DNA from 3 places in the Metabacillus sp. 22489 genome. Region 1 is predicted to be linked to each of the others. Evidence: riboswitches for the same ligand, from Rfam matches in the RefSeq annotation. Region 1 holds a riboswitch; each other region holds the start of a gene.
What was found. Region 1 has a riboswitch for thiamine pyrophosphate ahead of thiC (phosphomethylpyrimidine synthase ThiC). Riboswitches for the same ligand answer to the same signal wherever they lie in the genome.
Positions count from the first base shown of each region.

Region 2: it holds a riboswitch for thiamine pyrophosphate, as region 1 does, so the genes downstream of both, ACTJJ9_RS12570 (thiamine phosphate synthase) here and thiC (phosphomethylpyrimidine synthase ThiC) in region 1, are expected to answer to the same signal.
Region 3: it holds a riboswitch for thiamine pyrophosphate, as region 1 does, so the genes downstream of both, thiT (energy-coupled thiamine transporter ThiT) here and thiC (phosphomethylpyrimidine synthase ThiC) in region 1, are expected to answer to the same signal.

Region 1 is NZ_JBQENT010000015.1:53,630-63,522, forward strand. It holds gene ACTJJ9_RS11090 (M42 family metallopeptidase) at 109-1,152, shown strand; gene ACTJJ9_RS11095 (hypothetical protein) at 1,224-1,394, opposite strand; gene ACTJJ9_RS11100 (YxcD family protein) at 1,460-1,750, opposite strand; gene ACTJJ9_RS11105 (hypothetical protein) at 1,738-2,175, opposite strand; gene ACTJJ9_RS11110 (YmaF family protein) at 2,471-2,884, shown strand; gene thiC (phosphomethylpyrimidine synthase ThiC) at 2,909-4,666, opposite strand; TPP riboswitch at 4,797-4,914, opposite strand; gene ACTJJ9_RS11120 (MOSC domain-containing protein) at 5,092-5,754, opposite strand; gene ACTJJ9_RS11125 (aspartyl-phosphate phosphatase Spo0E family protein) at 5,854-6,033, opposite strand; gene ACTJJ9_RS11130 (MerR family transcriptional regulator) at 6,403-6,741, opposite strand; gene ACTJJ9_RS11135 (hypothetical protein) at 6,941-7,198, opposite strand; gene fbpA (Fur-regulated basic protein FbpA) at 7,486-7,674, shown strand; gene ACTJJ9_RS11145 (nucleotidyltransferase domain-containing protein) at 7,694-8,452, opposite strand; gene ACTJJ9_RS11150 (MarR family winged helix-turn-helix transcriptional regulator) at 8,589-9,047, shown strand; gene ACTJJ9_RS11155 (DNA ligase D) at 9,102-9,893, opposite strand, start outside.
Region 2 is NZ_JBQENT010000018.1:63,787-73,679, reverse strand. It holds gene ACTJJ9_RS12575 (monovalent cation:proton antiporter family protein) at 1-704, shown strand, start outside; TPP riboswitch at 795-904, shown strand; gene ACTJJ9_RS12570 (thiamine phosphate synthase) at 1,010-1,630, shown strand; gene thiO (glycine oxidase ThiO) at 1,614-2,735, shown strand; gene thiS (sulfur carrier protein ThiS) at 2,737-2,940, shown strand; gene ACTJJ9_RS12555 (thiazole synthase) at 2,945-3,712, shown strand; gene ACTJJ9_RS12550 (thiazole biosynthesis adenylyltransferase ThiF) at 3,712-4,728, shown strand; gene fabI (enoyl-ACP reductase FabI) at 4,880-5,653, shown strand; gene ACTJJ9_RS12540 (CotO family spore coat protein) at 5,795-6,283, shown strand; gene ACTJJ9_RS12535 (CotY/CotZ family spore coat protein) at 6,500-6,907, opposite strand; gene ACTJJ9_RS12530 (CotY/CotZ family spore coat protein) at 7,147-7,623, opposite strand; gene ACTJJ9_RS12525 (spore coat protein) at 7,851-8,330, opposite strand; gene ACTJJ9_RS12520 (hypothetical protein) at 8,424-8,705, opposite strand; gene ACTJJ9_RS12515 (spore coat protein) at 8,827-9,252, opposite strand; gene ACTJJ9_RS12510 (DUF1360 domain-containing protein) at 9,571-9,893, shown strand, end outside.
Region 3 is NZ_JBQENT010000071.1:5,318-15,210, reverse strand. It holds TPP riboswitch at 678-788, shown strand; gene thiT (energy-coupled thiamine transporter ThiT) at 922-1,488, shown strand; gene ACTJJ9_RS24905 (hypothetical protein) at 1,617-1,805, shown strand; gene ACTJJ9_RS24900 (hypothetical protein) at 1,982-3,115, shown strand; gene ACTJJ9_RS24895 (DMT family transporter) at 3,126-4,028, opposite strand; gene ACTJJ9_RS24890 (DinB family protein) at 4,202-4,705, shown strand; gene ACTJJ9_RS24885 (hypothetical protein) at 4,776-5,537, opposite strand; gene clpP (ATP-dependent Clp endopeptidase proteolytic subunit ClpP) at 5,765-6,385, opposite strand; gene ACTJJ9_RS24875 (sigma-70 family RNA polymerase sigma factor) at 6,386-7,105, opposite strand; gene ACTJJ9_RS24870 (SMP-30/gluconolactonase/LRE family protein) at 7,323-8,198, opposite strand; gene ACTJJ9_RS24865 (DUF6241 domain-containing protein) at 8,380-8,910, shown strand; tRNA gene ACTJJ9_RS24860 (tRNA-Ala) at 8,992-9,064, shown strand; gene ACTJJ9_RS24855 (hypothetical protein) at 9,349-9,893, shown strand, end outside.

The DNA of each region.
Region 1 (9,893 bases):
GCTGATTGAGATTATTAAATTATGAAAGCTTTCGTAAAGTATGTGGTATTCGATATTTTTTGTTAAAATGATATTATCTTGTTTTTAGTAATTGAAAGGAGCTTGTCTATGAATACGAGCGATGAAATTGTTCAACTCATAAAGGAATTGGTTAAGATTCCAAGCCCATCAGGAAATACGGAAAACGTTATATCATATGTTGAGAAATATGTAGCAGATTTACATGTTGAAATGAAGCGGAATCATAAGGGAGGGTTAATTATTACCTTGCCTGGTGAAGATACAACGAAGCAGCGAATGTTAACAGCTCATGTCGATACGCTTGGGGCAATGGTTAAAGAGGTTAAAGCAAATGGAAGATTAATGATCGATCTTATTGGAGGCTTCCAGTATAACTCCATTGAAGGTGAATATTGTCAAATTGAAACAGCAAATGGAGATATCTATACTGGGACGATTTTGATGCATCAAACATCTGTTCATGTTTATAAAGATGCTGGGAAATTAGAGAGAAATCAAAAAAATATCGAAGTAAGAATTGATGCTGTCGTGAAAAATGCTGACGATGTACGCAAGCTAGGAATTGAGGTAGGAGATTTTATTTCATTTTACCCAAGGGTAGAAATCACACCAACTGGTTTTATTAAATCGCGCCACTTAGATGATAAAGCAAGTGTTGCTATTTTATTGAATCTTATTAAACAAATTGTAACGGAAAACATTTCATTACCTTATACAACTCATTTTCTCATCTCAAATAATGAAGAGATTGGCTATGGTGGAAATTCAAATATCCCTAAAGAGACGGTTGAGTATCTAGCAGTTGATATGGGAGCAATCGGTGATGGACAAGCAACAGATGAATACACGGTTTCAATTTGTGCCAAAGATGCGAGTGGTCCTTACCATTACGGTCTTAGAAAAAAGCTCGTAAATCTGGCTCGTATGCATCATATCGATTATAAAGTGGACATTTACCCTTATTATGGTTCAGATGCATCTGCTGCAATTCGTTCAGGAAATGATATTGTTCACGGCTTAGTCGGACCAGGAATTGATGCATCACATGCGTTTGAAAGAACGCATACTTCTTCATTGATACATACAGCTAATTTACTTTATTATTATGTACAATCAGATATGACTTATTAAAATTGGTAATGAATGAGGGTGACTCAAAAGGTTCTGAACTTTTTGAGTCACTCTCTTTTGGTTATAAGTTCTTACGAATTTTTTTTCATAAAATAGACTGATAAAAAGGAGCCAGCAAGCAATAGTATTGATAAAAGAAGGAAAAATCCGATTCCAATACTGTCCAATAGGGTAAAAAGATAACCGATTAAAATGATATCTGTTACGATTGAGCCGATGATATATACTTTCATTGAACGCATAACAACATTCCTTTATTCTTTTCTTATCTTAATTAGCAAAAAACGAGGGCAAAAGCCACTCGTCTTTAATCCGCATATGCAATAATTCCTTCTTCGTCATCCAAAACAAGCTCAAGAGCTGCTGAATAAGGATCAATTTCCATAACTGTATCAAGCCAATATCGCAATGCTTCGATAATATTAGCTGTAATAAGAATTTGCTTTCTACCATTTACATATGATTCAGCTGAAAAGCCGTAATCATCATCATAAATAAGCTCAATTTCAACTTCTTGTGGCGTAATTTGTCTTTTATGAGCAATATGAAGGCAAAGGGCATTGACAATATCCTGCTCAGCTATTTTTATCTTCCCCATACTGAATCTTCCTCTTCTTTACGTTTCTTTTTAAAGAAGGTAAATAGTTTTCGAATAATAACAATGACAGCGATAATCGCAATCACATTTATAAATAATCCAATAATCGAGCCTAAAATACCAAGATTACTTAATAATCCACCTAGTAGTAACCCAGCTAGTCCACCTAAAAATAAGCCTTTCATAATGCTTCCAGTTTTAGATTTAGTAGTTTTACTACTTTTTGTGATCGTCGAAGATTTTTGCTGTGTGTCATCCTTTTTGAAAAAAGATGAGTTATTATTTGTGTTTGAATTAAATGATTTCTTACCAGATTTATATCCTTTTGCACTAACTGTTGTTATGTGATCTCCTAGTAAAAATCCACCAACTGGTGTGAATACTAGAGTCATAACGAGCATTGCTGATAATAATTTTTTTATCATGATGTAAAAACTCCTCCTCAAAATCTATCATATTTCTATCTTACTATACGGATATATTAATAAAAGGTTTCATTTAAATTCTAGCAAAATTTTTTTAAAAATACGAGTGGTGTTAATGTGGAGTCATTTAAGAAAGCTATAAAATTTTGAGGCTCTAAAGTTTTGACTTAAAAAATGGCCATTTGATAACAATTTGCGAGGGTTGTTATTTAATAATTATACTATCAAATCATTGATCAACTTTTTCACAATAAACTAATTTTTGCATAGTAAGAAGTATAAGGGAGGGGAAACAGTGACTTATTTTAATTACACCGTTAAGCCGCATCATGCCCATCGGATATACGTGAGAACTACAGAAGATAAGGGGCATTTTCATGTAATTAAAGGGTTTACACGAAATGTAAATGGTAATAGCTTTGATAAGCATGTCCACCGTTTTCAAGGGATTACCTCTTTTGAAAATAACCATTATCATCGTTATTACGGAATAACTGGTCCGGCCATTCCGTTACCTGATGGTAGTCATTATCATGAATTTAACGAAAGGACGTATTTTAATTACGATGAACCGTTAGATATTCAACACGGTGGAGTTTGGTATGCTGCAGATGATAAACCAAAACATGATCATCGTTTTAAAGGTAGAACTATAGATCGAATCGGGGTAGATCCATTTTTCTATGAAAATAGGAAAAAAGAGGACTAAATATAGCCCTCTTAATGTTATAAGCTAACGATATAGAGCAGAACCACCTTTGACAAATTCCTTTGCTTTTTCTCGGAGTCCGTTTTCGATGAGTCCTAATTCAGATTCCGATTGCTCTAATGTCCGTTCTTTTATATCATGTGAAATTCTCATTGAACAGAATTTAGGTCCACACATTGAACAAAAGTGTGCTGTTTTTGCTCCTTCTGCAGGCAATGTTTCGTCATGGTATTCACGTGCACGCTCTGGGTCAAGTGATAGATTGAATTGATCGTGCCATCTAAATTCAAATCTTGCTTTAGAGAGGGCGTTGTCTCTTTTTTGGGCACCGGGATGTCCTTTTGCGAGATCAGCAGCATGTGCAGCGATTTTATAGGCAATAACACCTTCGCGAACATCTTCCTTGTTTGGTAATCCTAGATGCTCCTTTGGTGTCACGTAACAGAGCATTGCTGTTCCGAACCAGCCGATCATTGCAGCACCAATCGCAGAAGTGATATGGTCATACCCTGGGGCAATATCGGTTGTTAATGGTCCTAATGTATAAAAAGGTGCTTCTTTACAAATTTCCTGTTGTTTTTCAACATTTTCTTTAATTAAGTGCATTGGAACATGACCTGGACCTTCAATCATGACTTGAACATCATACTTCCAAGCAATTTCCGTTAGTTCACCTAATGTCTCAAGCTCAGCGAACTGTGCCGTATCATTTGCATCTGCGATTGAGCCAGGGCGTAATCCATCGCCTAGAGATATTGAAATATCGTATTTTGCAAGGATTTCACATATCTCGTGGAAGTGTGTATACAGGAAATTTTCCTTGTGATGTGCAAGACACCATTGTGCTAAAATTGAACCTCCTCTAGAAACGATTCCAGTTGTCCGTTTTGCAGTTAGAGGAATATAGCGTAATAGCACACCAGCGTGGATCGTAAAGTAATCAACCCCTTGCTCAGCTTGTTCTATTAAAGTGTCTCGGTATACCTCCCATGTTAAATCCTCGGCAATTCCATTTACTTTTTCTAATGCCTGATAGATCGGAACAGTCCCAACTGGAACAGGTGAGTTGCGAATAATCCACTCTCTTGTTGTATGTATATCCTTACCTGTTGATAAATCCATAATTGTGTCTGCACCCCAACGTGTTGCCCATGTCATTTTTTCTACTTCTTCTTCAATCGATGAGGTTACAGCGGAATTTCCAATATTCGCATTAATTTTTACATGAAAATGTTTTCCAATTATCATTGGTTCACTTTCAGGATGGTTAATGTTTGCTGGGATAATTGCACGTCCTGCTGCAACCTCCTGGCGGACAAATTCTGCATCCATTTGTTCTCTTATTGCAATAAACTCCATTTCAGGAGTAATGATTCCTTTTCTGGCGTAATGAAGCTGGGTGACACGTTTGCCTTCTTTTGCAACAAGTGGCTTACTGCCTTGGGATGGAAAGGTCTCAATATTTGATTGCTTACTAGCTGATTTATACCCATTATCCTCAGGCTTAATCGTACGACCGTTATATCTAATGACATCATTACGATTAAGAATCCAATTTTCTCTAACTTTTGGTAACCCTTTACGAATATCAATTGCAGCATTCATATCTGTGTAAGGTCCACTAGTGTCATATACCCGTATAGGTGGATTGATTTCCTCGCCATATGAATGCACTGTTTTACTCTGTCTAATTTCTCTAACTGGAACACGAATATCTGGGGTGCTTCCTTGGATGTACACTTTCTTGCTTTCTGGAAATGGTTTTTTAATGGTAATCTTCATCATTTTCCTCCTAAAATATGGATTGGATGATCTTACAGATAACCAATTGAGGGGAATAAAAACGGGTTCTGAAAAAATTCAGAACCCGTTGGATGTAAGCATTAATATTGAAAAAGATAGACTGCTCCTTTTTCAACTGCAGCTACTTCCCTACGCTGGTATCATCCAGATCAGGTTCAAAGGGTCAAAGAACTTAAATTGCGCGTTCTTCTCTCAGTCCAAGCTTATGGACTCCCCTAGTAGAAATTGGTAATATATTCATTTCTGTTTTTACTATAGCATATCGATGGATCCAGTCAATACATTCTTTGTCCCAAAAATAAATATGAAGCTATGTACCTATGAAGATGATCTTTATTTTTCTATGTTTTTTATGAAAAATGGAGGGAAGGGAGCGTGGTACATTTGCTCCATGCTAGTTAATTTTAACCGAGTTGTTTTTGCTTTTCTTGTTGATAGAGCTTTTCGAACCGAACCTTCCATTCGTTTGATAACTCAGCAACAGACAAAATCGTTTCGATTTTAGATAATTCCTTTGTATGAAAAAATGTTTCATGGATTGTCGCAACAGATAATTGCATAGGATGTTGGATTAATTGCTTTATCTTGGATTGCGTATTTATCGTTCCTTCCTCTAATACGCGAAAGAAATATCCTGTATAGCCGAGTTCAATCATTTTATTTAATAGGGTATGAATATGTGTGTGCTTATTAATTGTCGCACAAGGGAACCTTCCTTGTGATACTTGAACAATTGCATCTCCTATTTGATAAACATCTCCTACGCATACATCAGATTCTTTCATCCCAACTGTTGTAAGGTTTTCCCCGAAGGCTGCCTTTTGTAATGATTTCCCGTAAGTACTCTCCCAAAAATGGTAATGCTCATAAGGATAAACACAAATAACTCTATCTTTGCCACCGTGATATTCATGATTTTCGACATCATCATCAACTATTTTCTCAAAGGTTATGTTTAATTGCTCTGTCTGATCCTTCGCTATTCCAGAACGGTATTCTTTCCCTTTATGTGTCAATGTTTTTGGTAAACCTTTACTAAGCCAAACAATTTTTTTCTCATTTGACATTTTAATCACTCCAATTCCTATAATGGGGGACTGTCCCCAAATGACCAAAAAAATACATCAATAAGCAAATTGTTTATTGATGTAATCGCTGTCTTTATTTTATATTTCTTTACACTCGTTATGAAATAAATTTTGGTGACTTTCATTCATTTTAATATTAAGTAGCTCGTCAAGGTTTTGGCTTGCAATTAGTGTGAGATGCGATTCTATACCGTTTTCTTTTGCGATAACAAACATTTTCTTTCGGTACTCTTCAATTTTTGCATCAATAGATTTCACAAAAACCACCTCGCTCTTAGCTTTACTAGGTGGAAAAGCCCTAGTAATTCTATTATCGGATATTTTTTCCTATTGTAAAGGGTTTCGGAGCATTTTTTTTACAATTTTCATAAAATTTTGATGGAATTACTATATTTAGTCATTTAAATCCTTGATAGATGCAATATTTTGAGATTCATATGAATAAAAAAACATCCGAAAATACGAGGATTGTCGATTGTTTGTTGGTGAATAATGTTTTTAGGTAAAATGTTATGGGGGAAAAGATCTGGGGAAAAAGCAAAAAAGAGGGGGATAGAATATGGCAAGACCCCTATACATACTATTAGTAGAAACTAATACTATATAAGGGGTCCTTGGAAAGGGGTGTTACAATTTTCCTCGTCCATATCTAAATTGTGCATTCAATTGGCCTTGGAGCATCTTTTTCTTCATATCTGCTTCACTTTCACGCTGCTTTTCTTTTAATCTCATTTCTTTTAAAATTTCAGTTGTTTGGACACCATCTTCACGTTTATCAGCAATATCCATTAAGGTCTCGATATCGTTAAATGAGTATTTCCTTGTTCCTCTGTCATTACGATATGGAGCAATTAATTTTCTTTCCTCATAATAACGGATTTGTCTTAAGGTTAAACCGGTTAACTCACTAACTGTCCCAATTGAGATGACCTTTTTATCCTTATAAGAGCGGTCCTGCTGACTCATAACTCCACCCCTTTAAAGAAACATTCTTGATATTAGTATACTTTAATGTGTCAGAAAAAACTTCAATAATGTTATAAAATCTAACAAAGAAAGTCGGTTTCAAAAATGATGTTAGGAATAATGACAGGATGTGTGAATTATTATGTGAGAAATATTAATATGAGAAGTAATAAAAGGGGGTAGTGATGAAACGATCTTTTTATAGCACTTTAGATTGCTTTACAGGGGATACATCTACTAAAAGGAGATCATTGAGGTTTTGTAAATACTCTTTAGTGAATAAAGTAGTGACATCTTCGAATTGATTTGTATCTAAATTAAAAACTGTTAATAATTCGAGTGATAAATGATCGGTTATTGCCATATATAACTGTAATGGTTTTGGTTCAGTTTCATTTAAAAAGAAAATTTTCGTTTTATTACCTATTTCTTCAACAGAAACTACACGTATTTTCATCGTTTCAACTCCTTGCGTCATTGAAACTATTTTCGCCGAATTACCATAAATTTAAACAAGAAGTATAGAAAGCTTCATTGCTGTTCATCCTTTTAACAGTTGAAGGAGGATAGTGATTGCTGTTAGCAGACTTATGTGTACATTTTACAATTGAAGAAAAAGACACTGTTAACTCTTTTAACAAAAATTAATATGTTGAAAGAGAATCTTAACACTGCCTTAACCAACAACTAACATTTCTACTGTAAGGTAAATAGTAGGAAAATAATAAAATGGAGATGACTTTCATGAGCAAAATGTTACAGAATGCACTTGAGGAGCAAAGAAATTATTATTCACAGAAATTACTTGCGATTGGTGTGTACAATTCACAGGTTTTAAATAAAATGACTCTTACAGAACTAAAAGATGAGTACAACTACTTTTATCGAAATGTTCCGCAAGTAAAGAGAAGAAGCTCTAATACAGCAAATTAATGGGCTTCTTCGCTCTTGATTATGAATATCGTTTTACCATATTAATAAAAAAATTATTTAATGAATCTACATTTGGTTTATTACGAAAATGAATTTTTTTCATTTTATCTTCAAGGAAAAATATCGATTCTTGAATAAATTTATCTAGCTCTTGCGAAGAGAATAAATGTTGCTCCTCACTTTTTACTTTTAGTAATGACTGAAATTGAGCCAAGAGCTTTTTATCATCAACATTGTTAAGAAAAAGTTCCTGAATTGTTCCATTAGGGAAACCTGAACCATTGAGAAGCGATAAGCACATCATAATCGGTCGAATACAATTTATGTATCGTTTTGGTGTACGATTTCTTTCCTTGTTTAAGGATTGGAAATTTTTCTTAGCCATATGAACATAATGGTATAGCAAACTAGGAATCGAGCAAAATTGTTGTGATAAATTCTTTAGTTTTTTTAAAAACGCATCATCACTTCGATAAATAATCGGCGAATGGATCCATTCCAATAAACTTGGATTTGAGTTGTATAAAAGTTTTAATGCCTTTTTTAAGTCCCAGCCAACAAGCTCGATAGTTGGGGGAATTGTTTTTTCAAACACATCGCGCTGTTCAAATAGTTGGAGATACCAATCTGAATAATGTATGTAGATAAATCGAATATCATAGTCACTATTTGGTGATTGGGTACCCCAGGCACGACTTCCTGATTCACAAGCTAAAAGCACAGCTATTTTTTCTTCTGCTTCAATATTTTTTAGCGATTCAATAATTGTTTTTCTCATAGTAACCCCCGTCAATATCGCTTTTTTAAAAAAATAAATGATCTATTTCTTGGATTTGTCAGGAAAAACCTTCAAATTTTGATAAAATCATAGTAGAATTAAACAAAAATGAATTTTTTAATAAGAGGGCGATGAGATGAAACAATACACGGAAGAAGAATTACAAAATGCTTTAGATTTGTTTCGTATTTTTGCAAGGGCTTTCAAAAGTGTTTCTGAGCATTCCATTCGCGATAGCAAAGAGCATGGCTTTAACCCAACAGAGTTTGCAGTATTAGAATTGCTATATACGAGGGGACCACAAAAACTGCAACAAATTGGCTCACGACTTTTATTAGTAAGTGGAAATGTTACGTATGTAATTGATAAGCTTGAAAAAAATGAGTTTATCTATCGTGAGCAAGATCCGAAAGATAAGCGCTCTGTTTATGCAAAATTAACTGATAAAGGTCAGGCCTATCTAGATGAAATTTATCCAATTCATGCAATTCGGATTGCCCGTGCATTTTCAGGACTTTCACCAGAGGAACAAGTTCAGCTAAAAGCATTATTAAAAAAAGCTGGTGTACATAGTCAGCATTTGCTCTTTAGATGATTTTATTTGTAACCGTTACCACTAAGGGTTTGGTAAATCACTTAGTGGTAACGCTTACTTATGGTTGTTTGAAAGCTGCTTTAAATCGTGAATAATTGTCCGCAATTGGCTATCCTGTGGATGATGATAGTAATCAGAAAATGGGCAGCCTAACGTTTTAGTTCGATTTAGAACATTCTCCATTGTAAATTGCTCAACTGAAAGCTTGTCGTTTATTTCGTGCCAAAATAGCGGAGCGGCGATAAACGCACCTTCTTTTTTTCCTCGTAATGAATAGGGAGCAATAATTGTTTTTCCCTCTGCATGTTGGATGTAGTCGATGTACAATCTGGTTCCACGGTTCTTTTTTAAACGTTCTGTTGTAAAATCATCTGGAAAGCTATTAACAAGAAATTCGGCAATGAATTCAGTAAATATCCTAGTTTCTTCATAGCTAAGCGAATTTTTTGTTAAAGGAATATGAATTTGCAGACCTTTATTTCCTGAGAGCTTCGGATATGTTTGCAGCTGAAATTGCTCAAAGATTTGTTTCATTTCGTTAGCTGCCTTGATGGCTAATGAAAAATAGTCTCTAGAAGGCGGATCTAAGTCAAAGACGATTTCTGTTGGCATATGTGTATCAACTGTTTGGAACGGTACATGGTACTCAAACGCAAGCTGATTTCCAAGCCATAACAATGTCGACACATCATTACAAACGATATACTCGATTTCTTCCTGCTTTACTGTTTGAATAAAGCTTGGAGCATATTCTGGACAATTTTTTTGATAGAATGCTTCTCCAAACATGCCGTGAGGGAAGCGAATAACCGTTAATAAGCGATTTTTTATAAATGGAAGCATATA
Region 2 (9,893 bases), on a different contig from region 1:
TTGTTACACCAATTTTCTTTAAAAAGCTATTCCCGAAACATGTATCAGAGCGTCCGAAAATTAAAGTTGCCTTTATTGGAGCGAATCAATTATCCTTGCCTGTTACGAGGGAATTAAACCCAGAAATATATGAAACAACAGTCTTTCATATGAAACAAGAGAAACTGGACAAACAAATTTCCCATTCCTTGTTTGATATAAAAGAAATTAAAGATTTTGAAGTAAAAACGTTGATGGAAAATCAAGCATTTGATATTGATTTAATCGTAGTAACAACAGGAGATGAGCAACGAAACGCGGATATTGCGCTATTTGCAAAAGAGCAAAAGGTTGAACGAGTAATTGCGAGCGTTGCTTCACCTGAATTAGATACAAAGTTGAAGGAAAACGATATTGACGTCTTTTCTACATTGTTATCAACGAAAACAATGCTTCGTGCATTGATTGAAGCACCTGGGGTTATGCGGATTTTAACAAATCAAGAAACGATGCTTTATCAAATTAATTTAAAGAATTCTAAATATGATCACATTTTGCTTCGAAATTTTCCGTTTACAGGAGATATTATCTTTGTTCGGATTTTTAGAGGGAAGGATTCGATTGTTCCTCATGGGGATACGGATTTAAAGCTCGGAGATCGGTTAATTGTGACAGGATCACGAGAATATGTGAACGAGTTAAAACGTGAACTTGAGCTATGGTGATGATTTTTTTCTTGAAAGATATTCAACAAATGGTATGATAGAAATAAGCAAATGTTCAAACAATTTCTATCATTATAAATTGAATAGTTATGATACCGCTAGGGGTGCCCTAATGAAAGGGCTGAGATTAAAGTGTTTCTTTAAGACTCTTATAACCTGATCTGGTTTGTACCAGCGTAGGGAAGTGGACTTACGTATCGAGATCAAATATAGTATGTAAACCACTTTCCTACCTGGAAAGTGGTTTTTTGTATTTAGGAGATAGAAAACTAATACAACTATTACATTAAAGTAAGGTGAAGCAATTGGAGATCCATGTCATTACAGATGGCGTCCAAACAGTGAAGGAAATTATAAAAAAAATACTCATGATTCATGAGGAGGTTGACTTTTTACATATTCGTGAAAAAACGAAGTCGGCTTCTGAAGTGATGGAAATCGTTTCAGCACTGTTAGAAAACGGTGTAAGTAGGGATAAAATTATCGTTAATGACCGCCTTGATGTTGTTCAATTACAGCAGCTATCGAATATTCATTTGCCAGGAAATAGCTTTTCGATTCAAACAGTAAAGGAGTTTATGCCTTCATTAAAAATTGGGCGTTCCGTCCATTCATTGGAGGAAGCGATAGCTAGCGAAAAGGCCGGTGCGGATTATCTCATGTTCGGTCACCTGTTTGCAACGAAATCAAAAGCGAAGCTCCCTCCAAGAGGAGTAGAACTATTAGAAGATATCTGTAGGTCAGTTTCTATTCCTATTATTGCGATCGGAGGTATTGTTCCTGAAACAGTTTCTAAATTATCAAATATTAAGCTAGGCGGAATCGCGATCATGTCATATGTTATGGCAAGTGACAATCCGAGTTTCGCTTTACAGCAAATAAAAGAGAGTTTACTAGAGGTGGAAAAGAATGAACAAACACTTTGATGTAGGGATTATTGGGGGAGGGGTCATCGGTCAATCCATTGCTTATCAACTGGCAAAGGAAGGTGTATCTGTCGTTGTATTAGAAAGTCAAAAGATAGGAAGTGGAGCTACTAGTGCAGCAGCAGGAATGCTTGGGGCGAACTCCGAACTAGAAGCAAACGATGCCTTTTTTCAGTTTGCTAAGGAAAGTCAACGCCTCTATCATACACTTAGCAAGGAGCTTTTCGAATATTCGCAGATTAATATTCAATTAGTAGATAACGGTATGTATAAGCTTGCGATAACCGATGATGAAGTTGAAGCGTTGCAACAGCTTGTTAAGCATCATTCTTCACTACAATGGCATTCAAGGGAAGTTGTATTAGAAAACGAACCAACCTTATCAAAGGGAATTAAAGGGGCACTCTATATTCCAGAGGATGGTCATGTTTCACCAACACATGTTTGTGCAGCCTTTTCAAAGTCTGCTAATTATTTTGGGGCAAGCATTTTTGAAAACACACCAGTACATACAATTGAGAAAACAGCAGCTAATGAATATACATTATCTACCCCGCATACAGAATTCACATGTAAGCATGTTGTAATTGCGAACGGGGTTTGGAGTGGCTACTTTTTTAAGCAGCTTGGAATAAATGGAAGCTTAAAACCAGTTAAAGGAGAATGCCTTGCCTTTCAAAGCAGTGATATTCATTTAGAAAAAACGATTTTTTACGATCATTGCTACATCGTTCCAAAAGGTGATGGACGATTTGTTGTTGGTGCATCAATGGTGGAGAATGATTGGAACACACTTCCGACAATTGGTGGCATCCACTCATTGCTAGAGAAAGTTACACCTATTCTAGCAAACATGGAGTCTGCAACATTACTACATACATGGGCTGGATTAAGACCACAAACAGACGATGGAAAACCATATATAGGTCAGCATCCTGATGGAGAATCGATTTATTTTGCAACTGGACATTATCGAAATGGAATTTTGCTAGCTCCACAAACAGGCATCATGATTCGCGATCTCATTTTAGGAAGAGAGCAAAATGAAGAGTATGTAGAGGCATTTTCATTAAAACGAAAATTAGCTCAGAATGTGAGGGGATAAAGTGGAAATAAAACTAAATGGTGAAATGGTTGCGCTGCAGGATGAAGTAAAGACTATCCAAGGCTTACTAGCATTTTATAAGCTTGAGGACAGACTTGTCATTGTTGAGCATAATCGGGAAATTATCTTAAAGGAGCAATATGAATCAACCTTCATTAAAAATGGTGATGAGGTTGAGCTTGTTCATTTCGTAGGAGGAGGATGAAATTATGTTAAAAATAGCAAATAAAACATTTCAATCAAGATTATTATTAGGTACTGGAAAATATCCATCATTTGAGATTCAAAAGGAAGCAGTTGCTCAATCTGAAGCAGAGATTTTAACGTTTGCTGTAAGAAGAATGAACATTTTCGAAGCATCACAACCAAACTTCTTAGAACAGCTTGATGTATCAAAATACACTTTATTACCGAACACTGCAGGGGCAAAAACGGCTGAGGAAGCTGTGCGAATTGCAAAGCTTGCAAAAGCATCTGGTTTATGCGATATGATTAAAGTTGAAGTAATTGGCTGTGACAGGTCATTGCTGCCTGATCCAGTCGAAACGTTAAAGGCAAGTGAAATGCTTTTAGAGGAAGGATTTATCGTTTTACCATATACTTCAGATGATGTAGTATTAGCTAGAAGGCTTGAAGAACTAGGTGTTCATGCAATTATGCCTGGTGCTTCACCTATTGGTTCTGGCCAAGGGATTCTTAATCCATTAAATTTAAAGTTTATAATTGAACAATCTAAGGTGCCGGTAATTGTTGACGCTGGAATCGGTTCACCTGCTGATGCAGCGTTAGCTATGGAGCTAGGTGCTGATGGAGTATTATTAAATACAGCTGTTTCTGCCGCTAAAGATCCTGTAAAAATGGCCGTTGCGATGAAGCTTGCGATTGAAGCTGGTAGATTAGGCTATGAAGCAGGAAGAATTCCTAAAAAGGAATATGCGACAGCTAGCAGTCCTACAGAAGGAATGATGACTACTTAATGGAACGCTATTCTAGACAAATATTATTTGCGCCGATTGGAGAAGAAGGGCAAAAAGCATTAATGGAAAAGCATGTGCTCATTATCGGTGCAGGCGCACTAGGGACAGCTAATGCTGAAATGTTAGCAAGAGCTGGTGTCGGAAAATTAACGATTATTGATCGAGATTATGTGGAATGGAGCAATCTGCAAAGACAGCAATTATATGTCGAGGACGATGCGGAAAATCGTCTTCCGAAAGCAATTGCCATTAAGAACCATTTAGCACAAATCAATTCAGAGGTAATTGTTCAAGCATATGTCGACGATGTTACATCAAGTAATATCGAGAATTGGATTACTGGGGTTGATGTCATTGTTGATTCAACTGATAATTTTGAAACAAGACTTCTAATCAATGATGTCTCATTAAAGCATTCTATTCCATGGATTTATGGTGGCTGTGTTGGCAGTTACGGTTTATCGTTTACTGTCATCCCAAATCAAACACCTTGTCTACATTGCTTACTAAAGCATATTCCGTTTGACGGATTAACATGTGATACTGTTGGTGTTATATCACCAATTGTCTCAATGGTTACCTCACATCAAACAACAGAGGTATTGAAGCTGTTAGTCGGTGATACCGAGAATTTACGAAGCAAGCTAGTTTCTTTTGATTTATGGAAAAACCAATATTCCGCAATTAATATGGAACGATTAAAAAACGATGCATGCCCAACATGTGGAAAAGATCCTGTCTATCCATATTTAACTGCTGAAAAGGAAACAAAAGCTGCGGTTCTTTGTGGGCGAGATACTGTCCAAATTAGACCGACAAATGGAAATGAGCTATCATTTGCAAAAATAGCTGAACGTGTTAAACCAATTGCTGATGCATTTTTAGAAAACCCATTTTTAATGTCGTTCACTTTTGGGGAACATCGGATCGTTCTATTTAAGGATGGTCGCGCACTTGTCCATGGGACAAAGGAGATTGCGGAGGCTAAAAAGCTTTATCACCGCTATGTCGGATAAGTGGAATACTCTCTTAACAAATCAAAGGGTCAGTCCCCAAAATGAATAAATTGGGGACTGACCCTTTTAGATCATCTAGCACTTCAGCAAAATTAATGATATAATTATAACCAGGTACTAATAACATGTATTAAAACTGAGGAGGATATAGATGAACTTATCACTTAATGGACGTAATATTGTCGTTATGGGAGTTGCAAATAAACGAAGCATTGCTTGGGGAATTGCACGTTCTTTACATAATGCTGGTGCAAGATTAATTTTCACATATGCAGGGGAAAGATTAGAAAAATCAGTTAGAGAACTAGTTGAATCATTAGAAAGAAATGATTCAATCGTTTTACCATGTGATGTGACAAATGATGAAGAAGTAAAAACATGCTTTAACACAATCAAAGAACAAGTCGGTGTTGTTCATGGGGTTGCGCATTGTATTGCATTTGCTCATAAAGAAGAGCTTCAAGGTGAATATTTAAATACAACTCGTGATGGCTTCTTATTAGCGCATAATATTAGCTCATATTCATTAACAGCTGTTGCGAAGGAAGTGCGTCCATTGATGACTGAGGGTGGAAGCATTGTTACGCTTACTTACCTTGGTGGAGAACGCGTACTTCCTAACTATAATGTTATGGGTGTTGCAAAGGCTTCATTAGATGCAAGTGTTAGATATTTAGCAAGTGACCTTGGGAAAGATGGAATTCGCGTAAACTCTATCTCAGCAGGTCCAATCCGTACACTTTCTGCAAAAGGAATTAGTGACTTTAATAGCATCCTTAAAGATATTGAAGAACGTTCACCATTACGCAGAACAACAACTCCAGAAGAGGTTGGCGATACTGCTTTATTCTTATTCAGTGACCTTTCTAGAGGAATGACTGGTGAAAACCTGCATGTTGATTCAGGCTATCACATTTTAGCATAATGATAAAAAACCGCTGTCTCTATTTAAAAGGAGATAGCGGTTTTTTTACTTTAATAATTCAAATGGTGAAATAGGCACAATCCTAAATTCGCTCGCATAACATGTTCAGTGTGTACATTCTTAAGTATTGGAGGTAACATCATGAGCAGCAAACAAAAGGGAAATTATCAAATGAAGCCTCTCATGTATATTGTTCAGCCTGAAAGCGACGAAATTAAGGTGAAAATGCAATCATTTGTAGTCCGAAAAGCTAAGAAGCAACAAGCACCTGAAACTGCAACAAATGAAATCGAAATGAAGGATGAAATAGAAGAGGCTCCAGCAAATGTTCAGGAAGCTATTCAGGAGGAAGAAAAGGAAGAACCGATCGAAGAGCAAACAGCGAAGCAATACCGGAAACAAAGAAAGCCAATTATGCAAATGAGCATTGAAGAAAAGGTTGAGTTTTTTAAAAATTTACCTAAAAATATGCCGCGTACTCTATGCTTAATTGAAACAAAGGATGAAAAATACCGTGGAGTTATTATGACAGAGGAAAATAACATTGTAACAATTCGCTCTTTAACACATGCAAAACCAATTGAGATACCATTAGAAAACATTCAAGTAATCAATTTATTAGGTTTTTAATTTAACTGAAAAGGAAAAGAGATAAGGCTAACAAATTTGTTGGCCTTTTTCGGTTGTGAAGAAATTTGTCAAATGACAGATTTGCTGTAAAGGTTGACAAATTTGTCTTTGAAGTTGACAGATATTCTTAAAAAGTTGACAAATTATGATTAAAAGTTGAGAGATATCTCAGATAGTATAAGAAAGCAGATGTAAATTTAATTTGAGTTCCTTAAATTAGTTAACTAACTTAGGAGATAGACACTGGATAGCGCAAAAGCATGTTAAATCTACATTAATACAGATTCTTGTCTTTACTAATTCATGGACATCACATACATCCTCTGCAAGGTGGCCGTCGTGCTGTAAAGGCAGTAATAGTCTCAATGTTGCACAGCATTCATCGAAATTTTCAATTCTAAAAAATGGAGTACTGAAGCAATCCTTTCCTACATAGCCAGATGCTTTGAATAACTCTCCTTTTTCTGTATATAAAAGAAAAGGGATGGTATCGCCAAGGTAAACGGTCGGCCGAAGGAGGTTACGATAGCAGCTTGTCAGACATTTTTTACAGACAGCTTGTTGTTGTTCAAAAATATTTTCAATAACAGAACAAACACAATGTACCGCATTATTACTAGTCATGGCTTTTCCTCCTGTTTCCATTCTTACAATTAGTATAAGGAAACAGTGAACAAATGGTGTTAGGATAACTGCCTAGTTTTAAGTATCTCCTACAAAAATGTACAATCAATAAAGTTTTAGCTGTAGACATCTTTGTCACGTTGACGCCATAGATTTCAAGAGTTTAATCTTAATAACTAGCTTAACTAAGATAGAACAAGAAAAAGACTGCTGATTGTCAGCAGTCTATTCTTTCATCATTATTTGTGGTGATGTTTGTCAGCTACACGGTCAACTAGCTCTGGTGATAAGCATTGAATTGCACAGAAGCAGCTAAGGTCGACTTCGATGCAGAAGTCTGTTTTTTCTAAACCGAAGAAGCATTCGTCACATGGATCGTGCACGCTTTCTGTGTGTCCGTCTACATCTACTGGACGAAGTAATGATAATGTTGCACAGCAATCTTCCACAGCCTCTACACGGAAGAAAATTGTTTTGAAGCAAGTCATGTCACCCATGAAGCCACCAACATTACCGAATGCTTTGAATAGTTCACCCTTCTTGTTTGTTAACATGAAAGGAATTGTATCTCTTTGAGGTCCAGCAGCAGGACTTAATAAATTGCTGTAGCAGCTAGTCGGACAACTAATTTCTTCAACAGCTTCTTGTTCTGCTAAAATTTGCTCAACAGCATCACATACGCAATTGTTGCCATCTTTTCTATCTTTGCAACCCATTGATAAGTCATCTCCTTAAATAGTTATTTGACTTTAGTCCTTAACAGACTATGTGTTTAATGACTAGTTGGTGTGGGTAAACGTCTAATGTTGGGAAATCAATATAAAAAAGAATTTAGGTATTTAATATAAAAATGGGAAATGGGGATACCTTTTGAGCAGGAGAGACTATGTAAGAAATATACATTGTAAAAAAGCAGGAGTTTTCCCCCTGCTTTTTTTATTCATTAGAAAATGTCGATGTTTACTACTAATGCAATTAAGATTTGTAATAAAACTTGAAGTGAGATAGCAACATCTGTATCAGTAGTTTTAACATTTACTTGACGAGAGTTTTCGATGACAAGTTTTTGCTTGTTTAGTTGTTTAATATCTGCTTGTTGTAATAATTGTTGAGTTACTTGCTCAGCTCGAGCGCTATCAGCAATTGTGATATTTATTACTAATGCAATTGCGACTTGAAGTGCAACTTGAAGTGAAACGGCAACTTGAGTATCTGTGCTAGTTACATCAACATCACATGAATCCTTAATGATAATTGTTTCAGAAGAAATTTGTTCAGTTTCACTTACTTGGTCTGCTGCCTGTGCTACAGTTGCATCTGGATCGAAGAAGCGGCCGTGATGTCCACCTACTCCACCAACATCCTCTGTTGGATGACATGATTGTTCATCTAATGCTACCCATTTATATGGTCTTGCTTCCATTTGCTGATTCCTCCTTTCAATGTACTATTATTAAATGATGAAAATCTAGTTTTGTATAAGACAAACATCTTGGGTTAAATCCCCATTTTTAGTTTAATTGTCATTTTTTCTTTTTTTCAGCATGTCACGTAACGTCGTATTTTTTGTAGTTTCTTCTGCTTTCGGTACGTCTTCTTCCGTTTTTTTCGTTCCTTTTACATACTCTTCAACCTGTGCTTGTAAATCAGCAACGACCTTTTTAATTTGCTCTTTTTGTTCATCAGATAATGGTTTGCGAGTTTCTTTTGTAATGTTGTTTCTGTTTAGCACATCTTGGACAAATAATTGCATCATTGTTGAGGAAATTTCCTGGAGGTTTAATTTTTTATCGTCCATTCTTGTCACCTCACCTTCTCTAAATAGTAAAGGGGGGTGCCTAAATGTAAGAACACAAGTACCCCTTTTATACACAATATTGATTTATATAGTGCTTTGCTCCTTCTTTTTATTGGAAGGATTAGAAAATATCGATTGAGACAATTAGTGCAAGAAGGATTTGAATTAGAACTTGAAGAGATACAGCTACATCAGTATCAGTTGTTTTTACTGTGACGTCGCGAGAGTTTTCGATAATCAATTTTTGTTTATTTGCCTGTTTGATAACTGAGTTTTGTAATAGCTGCTGTGTTACTTGATCTGCACGTTCGCTATCAGCAATTGTTAAGTTAATGACTAATGCAATGGCAACTTGAATTGCTACTTGCAGTGATACAGCTACTTGAGTATCTGTTGAAGTTACTTCAATATTGCAAGAGTCCTTAATGTGAATAAATTCCTCAGAAGCTTGAACCATATCATTAACTTGAGTGCCTTCCTGCATTACATTGCTATCTTCTTTACAGTCATCTAAAGCTGACCATCTAGTTGTAGACAAAAAACTCACTCCTTTCGAGATTTAAAAAGGAGGCAGACTTTTTATGAATAATTTTATTGGAGGCTATTGGCTAGCATATTTTGAATAAAGTCGTGTCTCCTTTACTTGTATATAATGCAGATTCACTACTTTTTGTATGGGTAAAACATACAAACGCACACCCATTTTTCAGCAAATTCTCTAGATTTAAGCGTGAGATGGCAAGTTGACGTAAAGAAAACAAATATTTTTTGTAATAAAAACTTTTCATATTAGCCTTGTACGTGAACATAAAATCCAATTTTATTCATAATTTTATAAAGGATATAGAAAATAGGGGGTGGGGAAATGACTTGGTTACACCTCATATTATTTGCCTTTGCTTCATTCCGGTTAACGAGATTGATTGTCTTTGATAAAATAACAGGATTTATCCGATACCCATTCCATAAAGAAATTGAAGAAGTAGATGACGCTGGCAATGTAGAAGTTTATATAGAAATGAAGGGAACTGGCCTTCGAGCATGGATAGGTGAATTGCTTAGCTGTTATTGGTGCACAGGTGTATGGTGTACAGCTTTTTTATACGGTTCTTGGCTAATTTGGCCAACAGGAGTAGAGCCGCTTATTGTGATTTTAGCAATTGCAGGAATGGCCGGAATAATAGAAGT
Region 3 (9,893 bases), on a different contig from region 1:
AGCGACGAATAATAATATATCATGATAATTAATTAATAGCAAGTAATTTTATATAAAATTTTAAATTTCTTTTTTAAAACAATATTAAATAAAGAAGAATCTCTTTTCATACTATATTATTTATCAAAATAAAACGGCAACAAACATAGTTAATGTATCCTTTAAGTTCATCTATTAAAAGTAATCGAATTCATTTTACTCAGTTGTTTTCTATAATTTTAACATTTATTAAAGAAATGAATACTAGGGTGATGATGTAATATTTCCATATATAATCGTATGATAACTGATCGTGATTCACACTTTACTGAATTGCATCATATTAATTGTCAAAAGTTCCTTATTTTAAGGAAACTTTTATTTCTATTAAATTGATACCTTTAATTGTTTGTCTAAATCATCTAGTTGAATCAAATCTATTCCACTAAAGGTCTAATCAAGTTACACTATTAAAATCCCTTCTCTCTTTCTAACTTTCGATAAATTCTTAAGTTTTAATTAAATGTTTCATCTACAATTAGAATTTATTCCTACTCAGTTGTCCTATCATCCACTAATGACCTTTTACTATAAGTTAGCAATAAATTCGTTTCATCATTCTCTTAAAATTCTTTAAAATAAAACACTTGTTGGGTTAAATAGAATGATGTATAGTTAAAATCAAAATAAATAAGCATACAAACCACAAGGGGAGCCACTGGCTGAGATTGAATAAGCTCTTTTTATGTTATTCTAACCCTTCGAACCTGTTAGTTAGTACTAGCGTAGGGATGTGGATGGTCATAATAAAAGCAATGTTTGGAACCATCGTTCATATTCCATACATTGCTTTTTGTTTTACATTAAGCAATGACATATGGATTCTGGATTCTTATTACTAATAGGTTTTGGTTTATTGTGCAAGAAGAGAGGTTTTTAAATTTGCAAGTGAATCAACGTTTATTATTTTTAATTGAAGTGGCAATGATGGCTGCTTTAGCATTTTTGTTGGATTTAGCTTCTGGTATTTTCTTCAAAATGCCTCAAGGTGGGACTGTTTCCTTAGGAATGATACCCGTTTTTATTATGGCATTTCGTAGAGGACTAAGCGGCGGTCTGTTAACAGGACTAATATTTGGCTTTTTACAAGTTGCAATCGGTAATCCAAGTGTGTATCATCCATTCCAAGCATTTCTAGATTATTATTTAGCATTTACTGTAGTTGGTTTTAGCGGTATTTTATTTAAACAAATTCAACAATCTCTAGGAAATCGCAATCGAATGATTTTTCTTATCATTTTAGCTGCATTCATCGGAAATTTCCTAAGATATATCGTCCATGTAATTGGCGGGGCTATCTTTTTTGCAGAATATGCTCCTGATGGAATGCCTGTAGTTTTATATTCACTAGGTTATAATGCAACCTACATGATTCCAACTCTTATTGTCTCCGCAATTATCTGCTGTCTAATTCTATTAACAGCACCGAGACTCGTAACAAGAAAATAACGTTTTTACCTTGGTCTTATGGCCAAGGTTTTTTATTTCTCTATTAATTTTAAAAAGTAATCATATTACTAGAACTGCTAGCATCTATTAATAGAAAGAATAGATTGCTTAAAAATGGAGGATAAATGATGAATATGACATTTATATTAATGCTACTTACACTTTTTCTCTCATTAGTTCATTTTTCTTACGGTTACAAGGAAGCGATACGTATCAGTAATGAAGAAGGACCTGTTCATGGGCTTTCCCTTATATTAAGCGTCCCTCTTGGATTTGCATTTGCCATTTTATCATCTACGTTTTCCCAGCAGCTATAAATGATTAATCAATAGGATGAACATGAAAGTATCCTTTCTTAATATAAGTACATTATTTCAAATAAGCGTTGTGCTACTGCACAGCGTTTTTTATTTTGATTAAATATAAATTATCATGATTTTTTTCTTAGTATCCTCATAAGTATGTAAAAAGAAAAATTCTTTAGGAGGTTGCTTTGAAAATTGTCAAAACAATATGCAAACACTTAATTTTATTCACGCTTGCACTTATACTTACTTTCTTCTTATTAATGACGCTTTTTTTACTTATAGATGTTCAGTTCGGCTTTTTCGTAAGTATTTTCATGTGTCTGAGCGCATTAGGGAGTTTTTCCTTTTGTATATATGAATTCGTAAAAGACAATAAGGTTACGCGATTACCACTATTTATCAGGACAAATCAACTTGTTTTATTATCATATTTGTCATTAGCATACATCTTTGTATCCTTCTATTTTTTTTCTATTAACTTAATGATCACAACGGAATTGGGTAAGGATTTATCCTTAGAGGAAAAAATTGACTTTTATACCTTACCTTTTCAAAAGGAACCTTCTAATTCTATCAATTATCAAAGGATGAAAGAGAATAAATTAACTCATCAATATCAAAACTTCACTATTTATTACAAACCTCACGAGAAAGAGCTTTTACCAATTATCGAAAGAGCAATCGATAAAGCTGATTACTTAACATCAGGCTTATTAGGAGCTGTCAAGGATAACGAGATTGATTTTATCATCCATGCCTCGTCTGATGAACTTTATAAGGAAACATCATTAATTAAAACAATGGGATATTTCGACGATCCGAATGATATTGTAGGGATTGCGATAACAGATTTAGATGAAATTACCACCGATCGGATGCCTGGTTCGTTTTATTTCCAAAGTACGATTATGCATGAATATACCCATTATCGTTTACAAGCCTTTATTAAAGAACAGGGGCTTTTCGTTTATCGAATTCCACTGTGGTTTCATGAAGGAGTTGCTGAATATATCGGGATGTATGATGTTAAGCATCGCTACTATCCATTTAAAGATACTTCCTTTGAGAATCTAGTCACACATAAAGAATGGGAAAAATTTAGGCTTGATAATTATGATGTGTATCTGCAAAGCTATTACGCAATACGTTACATTGTTGATACATATGGAGAAACAATTATAAAGGAAATTATCGAAGAAACAGCTAAGGTAAATGACTTTAATAAAGGTTTTGCAAAAGCAACAGGGATAAGCATCGATGATCTTCAAACAATTTATTTGCTTAATGAAAGTGAAGAAAAAATTGAAATGAAAGAATAAAAGCTAACTTTTATTCTTTCACTTTCTTACTCATCACCGATAAAATTTGTTTTTCAAGTAAAAAGAAAATGATGCCGACGATGATAATTCCGCCTCCGATTACTTGTGTATTAATTAATATCTCGTCGAGAAAATAATAGGCAAGTATGATCGATCCTACAGGTTCAAGTAAAATCATCATCGAAATCGTATTCGTACTAACCCATTTTAATGACCAATTAAATAATGAATGACCTAACAATGTAGGGATGAGTGCTAATAAACAAAAATAATACCAATCTTCCATAGGATATGGTGCTAGCGGATAATCCAATAATAAGCAATATAATAAGAGTGTAAGTGAGCTTAAACCGTATACGATAAAAGTATACAAAGTGAGCGTATGCCGTTGTCTAATTTCTTGTCCTACAAGTAAATATGCCGTAATAAGACCACATGCAGCCAATGCTAAGAAATCTCCAAATAACGCCAATCCGCTTATATGAAAGTCTCCCCAGCTGATAACGACACTACCTAGGATTGATAATATAGCACTTCCGATAGCAACTAGTGAAACTCTTTCTTTAAAGAAAAAATAAGTGCCGATAAACGCGAATAAAGGCTGTAACGTAACAAGAACTACTGAACTCGCAACAGAAGTAAAGCGCAATGATTCAAACCATAAAATAAAGTGAAACGCTAGTAAAATCCCAGATACGACAGATAGCAACCAATCTCTTATTGACATTTTCCTAATTTCATCAAGACTTTTTGTTAAAAAGAAAGGTAACAAAAGCAAAGTTGAGAAAAATAGGCGATAAAAAGCAATAACTGCAGGAGGAGCTGAAGTTAACTTAACAAATATAGCAGATGTTGAAACTGATAGGACACCGATAAATAAAGCTGCGTATGCGAAAAAACGTGTTGTATTCATCTATACCTAATAATCCCTTCTATAAAATATTACGTCATTAATAATCAAAACAAATCCATCTCATTCTACCACGAATAATGAAAGAGCGATTGCGAAAAATGTCTAAAAAATTCTATATTGGATTAAAAATATAAATTGTATAATATACTCGAATGAAAAAAGGGGGGAAATGGATGATTTTCCAGCTTGAAGCAACGAGGAAGGAACTTTTAACCTTAATCGACACAATTCCTGAACATCTATTTAACAAAAAAGAGTCAGAACAACGATGGAGTATTGGACAAGTGCTCGATCATTTACACAAAACTGAAATCGAGATCACTAAGGTCATAAAATACATACTAACATTACCGGAACAAGAACCTCTTAAAGATAAACCATTAGCACTAACTCTTGACCGAACAAGAAAAATTACTGCACCAACAACGTTATCCCCATCAACATCTGATTTATCGAAACATAAATTACTGACTTCACTCTCTCAATCACGAAAGGAACTCATACAGGTTATTGAATCAATTCCACCTACTGTAGATTTAACAAGGTTAGGATATAAGCATCCCGCATTTGATGAACTCTCACTCATACAATGGATTGAGTTTATTGGATATCACGAAAAAAGACATCTTGCTCAATTAGATGAAATTAAAGCAAGTGTCGCTAAGGAAAGCGTTTAAAAAGGTTTATCTTAATAAGAAAGGGCAATCTCAAAACAGTCATTGAAAATTTTGAGATTGCCCCTATATGTTAATTTTTTAAGTTATCAGAAGGCATTTCTTTCATACGCTCTTTATGTCCTTTAAAATAAAAATGTCTTTCTTCATCAAACGGGAAAAGCTTTTGCTCCTTTGCTTCCTCTTCATAATTTGTCCGAATCTCCTCCATAATTTCATGAGGAGTTTTGTTTTTCGCATCAATACCAAGAATTTCTGCTGATTGAAGAAGTTTTTTCTCAAACACCTCCATCATTAATTCTTTTTCTGTTTTCCCTTTAGTATCAATTCCAAGCTCATCTGCATCATTTTTAAGCATTGTTTCCCGGATTTCTTTTGCTAAGGTTTCGATATCCTTCCCCTTAGTCTCTATCTTTAATTCTTCTGCTTTTTTTATTAAAATCGTTTTTCTAACTTCATTCGAAATTTCTTCAAGATCTTTTCCATCGGTATCAATACCAAATTCTTCTGCTTTTTGGAGGATTCTCGTTTCCCTTATTTCTTTAGCTAATTCCTCTAAACCTTTTCCTTCAACACGAATCCCAAGCTCCTCCGCATGCTTCTTTAGATGAGCTTCACGAACCTCCTTTGCAAGCTGTTTCACATCTTTTCCCTCGGTTTCAATACCTAGTTCCTTTGCTTTCTTTTGGAGATATTCTAAATGGTCTTCAAGATTACCATGATGCTCCCTCCCTTCAAAAACCTTCTCATTTTCTTCTGCAAATACGGGATTTGCTTGGATGCTCCCCAAAGCAAAAATAGATAACAAGACTGCATATGTAACAAGTTTTTTCATACCATTTCCTCCTGATTATATTTTGCAGCGTCAAAGTAAAGAAACCATACACCTCCAGTAGATTTATCAAGGCTGCCTCTACTATATTTTCCATAATTTATGAACAAATTATGAATAAATCGTAAATATTTATGTAATGAAAAGAAAAAAGACAGCATTACGCTGTCATAACATGATGAATCACAAAAATTGTCTTATCTAAAGGGTGTTTCATCAAAAGAGCCTATTTATTTTATCACTTCATCAATGATCCCATATTCCTTAGCCTCATCAGCACTCATAAAATAGTCCCGGTCTGTATCCTTAGCAATCTTTTCGACGGGTTGACCTGTACGTTCCGAAATAATTTGATTAATATGATCACGGAGTTTAAGAATTCGTTTAGCAGAAATTTCAATTTCCGTTGCTTGCCCCCTAGTACCTCCTAGCGGTTGATGTATCATAATTTCACTATTAGGGAGAGCAAGCCTTTTCCCTTTTGTTCCTGCAAGCAAAAGCATTGCACCAAAGGATGCAGCCATCCCTGTACAAATCGTTCTTATATCTGGCTTAATATATTGCATCGTATCAAAAATTGCAAAACCAGCAGAAGTTGAACCTCCTGGACTATTAATGTAAAGAGAGATATCCTTATCGGGATCATCTGCTGCTAAAAATAATAGTTGTGCAACAACACTATTTGCTACATCATCATTTATTTCAGAACCGATCATAATGATTCGGTCCTTTAGAAGCCTTGAATAAATATCGTAGGAACGTTCCCCTCTACCTGATTGTTCAATGACATACGGCATAGTCATTTTCTTTGCCTCCTTTAATTTGCTTACATAAAAAGCGCATGCAACAATTTATGCAGCCATAAGGAAAGTGCTTGAGGAGAGTTGGCTCATGCGTGATTTTTGAATTGTACAAGTAGCTATTGTATCCTTTCTTAAACAACGAATGAAAGGAATCGACTTAATTAAAATAGATGGATCCTGATTCTTAAAGGCACGATGAAGTATTTGTTCAATCTGCTTCCGCTCATCATTTTCCCAATAATGTTCAATTAGCTGATGGTTATCAGTTTGCTCTTCGTTTTCCATTCGTTTTTTTGCTCGATAAATCGCAGCCTTTACAGAGGTCTCAGTTGTCTGGAGAAGCTCAGCTATTTCCCCTATTTGAAATTGAAAACCTTCTTTTAAAGCAAACACCACAGCTTGTTTTGGTGTTAATGTGTTGATAAGCCTTTGAATCAAATCAAAACGGTCATCGATTTGGGTGACACCCTCATCTCCGCGTTCAGGAATTGATTCCAATGTTTCCTTACTTCGTTTTCGCACCTTGTCAATCCATTCATTATGAGCGATTTTTGTTAATAATGAAGTAGATACTTCAGATTTGTTGTTATAATGCAACCATGCTTTCATTAACGCATCTTGAACAAGGTCCTCACCATCCCAGCTGTTTTGCGATAAAAAAAGGCAATATCGTCGAAGCTTTGGATATAATTCATGAAGCCTTTCCTCTGAAAAATTTTTGTGATACTCGTTAGCATCGATCGATTCCTTACAAAGCTTTCCTTGCACTCCAATCACTCCTTTTAGCACTCTCTACTTTATAAACGGTTAACAGCAAAGAAAAGATACGGGGATAAAAAGTTTTTTTAATTATTTTATTCTATATTATGAAGTCTAAAGCAATTGTAACCAAAATCAAACTTGTAAAAGCAACAATAGAAAAAGCAGCAGACTTACTAAAAATCCGCTGCTTTCGCTTTAAAGCATTTCATTAAACTGCTTGTCTTTACCGATAAGAATAACCAGGATATCCACTAATCCCCAGTTTCACCTTAAAAACGCCTCCAGAAAGCGGATATAAGGCTAACTCCTCATCTGTTAAGCCAATTCGAGCTGTTGTTATATACAATTCATCTAAGTGTTCTCCACCAAATGTACATGACGTTACATTTTTAGCAGGAACAATGATTTCATCAAGTTGCTTACCTGTATGAGGATTCCATCGTGTTACACATCCTCCACCCCAATGGGCAATCCAAACCATCCCCTCACGATCAATGGTCATTCCATCAGGTGATCCCATTTCTTTAGGAATCGTTATCCCTACCTCTTTAAACGAAATATCCCCTGATTGTTCATCATAATTGTAGATTGACATTTCACCTGTTGGTGTATCAATATGATAAAGAAATGCCTCGTCAGGACTAAAAGCAAGCCCATTTGAAATCGATACATTTGATAACAATTTTTTTATTTCCCCATTACGGTCTAAACGATAAAACGCACCACTGCCAGGCTTTGCATCAACATCCATTGTCCCAACATAAAATCTACCTTTGCTGTCACATTTTCCATCGTTAAAGCGATTTGATTGCATATTCACTTCTGGGTCAGTGATTAACGAAAGCTCTTCAGACTCTAAATCAAATGTATAAATCCCATTTTGCAAAGCAACAATAAAATTGCCTAACTGACCTGGAACAGCGGCTCCGATATAATGATTAAATTGGTAAAAATGAGTATCACTTGTAATAGGACTATAAACATGAAGTCTTTTTTCTATAATATCAACCCAATATAAAAGCTGTTCACGTTCTTCCCAATGTGGACCTTCTCCTAATGTCGCTTTTGCATCTAATACTAAATCAACTTGATATGACATTAACTCCCCTCTTCCCTTCATTTCGTCTTTATTAAAATTCCACAATTAAAAGATAATCCCTGCAAATTTGAACTTATCATCAACTTTTTGAAGGAAATAAACACTTTTTTAGCGAATGGAAAAGATATGCCATTAATCCTAAGACAGATAGATAATTTGTATATGGCAAACGGAGGATGAAATGAAAAAAATATTAATTATTGTTAGCTGCTCTATCATTATTGCAGCGCTGGTCTTATACTTCACTTTTACAAATCTTTCAAAGGATTCTGTAACAAAAAAGGAAAGTGCATCTATTAATGTAGAAAAACAAGAAAAGGGCCAAGTCATTGAAATTGAAGAGGCAGATGCTAAACCTGTTGCAGAAGAATTTCCACTTGAAATGTCAGAGGAAAAAATCCGTGACGCCATTCATGGAATGTCACACCAAAAAGTTAAAGCAGATAAAAAATGGGGTTTTATCCCGTTAACATCTGAACGAGTCAACCGCCTAATCGAGGTTGTTAAAGCAAACCAATCAACCTATAAAAATAGTACTACCTATTTAGAAATATTAGAGCGTTGGGCAAAAAATGACTTTTCTCAAGTTGATAAAGACCATAACACCATCTGGGAGCTACAAAATGGCAATGTCGGTCGAGCAACAGGAATTCTTAGTCGTGAGGAAGAAATGGAATTTATACAAGAATATTATGATGTTGAAGGAACGTAAAAGAAATAATTGTTGAAGCGCCTTTATCTAATTTGTATAATATTCATATATCTATGAAATGCACTCATCGCATTTCATTACGGGGCATTAGCTCAGCTGGGAGAGCGCTACACTGGCAGTGTCGAGGTCAGGGGTTCGAGCCCCCTATGCTCCATAAAAACCCTTGTATCTCAAGGGTTTTTTCTTATTTATAAGTAATAACGATTTTAAAGAGTAGGAAATTTAAGATTAGTAAGCGAAAGAAGTATTATTTATTTTGGTATGCAATTATAATCTGTATTTATCAGGATGTTCACAATCCCCACTACTACTTAATTAAAAGTTACCTTTCCTTAATTATATCTCCCATAAATTCTTGATATAATCATAGAAAAGAGTCTAGTTCTCAGTTATAGTACAGACAGACATTACTTAATATAAAAAGGTGACAAAAAGAAAATGAAAAATAAACAAAGAGAGAAAGCAGCTCTTCAGCAAAAGCGGGAAAGAGAAAAACGCGAGAATAGAAGGAAGAAGAAAGAAGCAAAAAGGGAGTCTCCTCCAAATCCTTTCGCAACAATTGTTGGATTTCTAGTTATGCTTATATTAGGTTGGTACTTTTTAACGAATCATATTGGCGAAGATTCATATAAGTATGAATTTGAACCCGCATTGGCCGAACCTTATTATTCTTGGATGAACACCATTTCCATCTTATACTGGGTAATCGGGATCACATGTATAATTGGCGTTATTGCATTTGAAAGGACAAAGCCATTAGCAAAAGAAATTCTCATCTTGATTATCTTATTATTAGCTAGTTTTGGATTACTCTCTACTTATCCAATTGCTTTAATTAAGTTAAATGTTCCAGTACTCTCGTTCATTTATCTTGGCTTGATTCTTATCGGGTTAGCAATGTATAGTTATCTTTCACTTACGAAGAGTTTCGGACTTACCATTAAATTTGCAGTTGTTTTTATTTTATTTACAGCTGTGATATC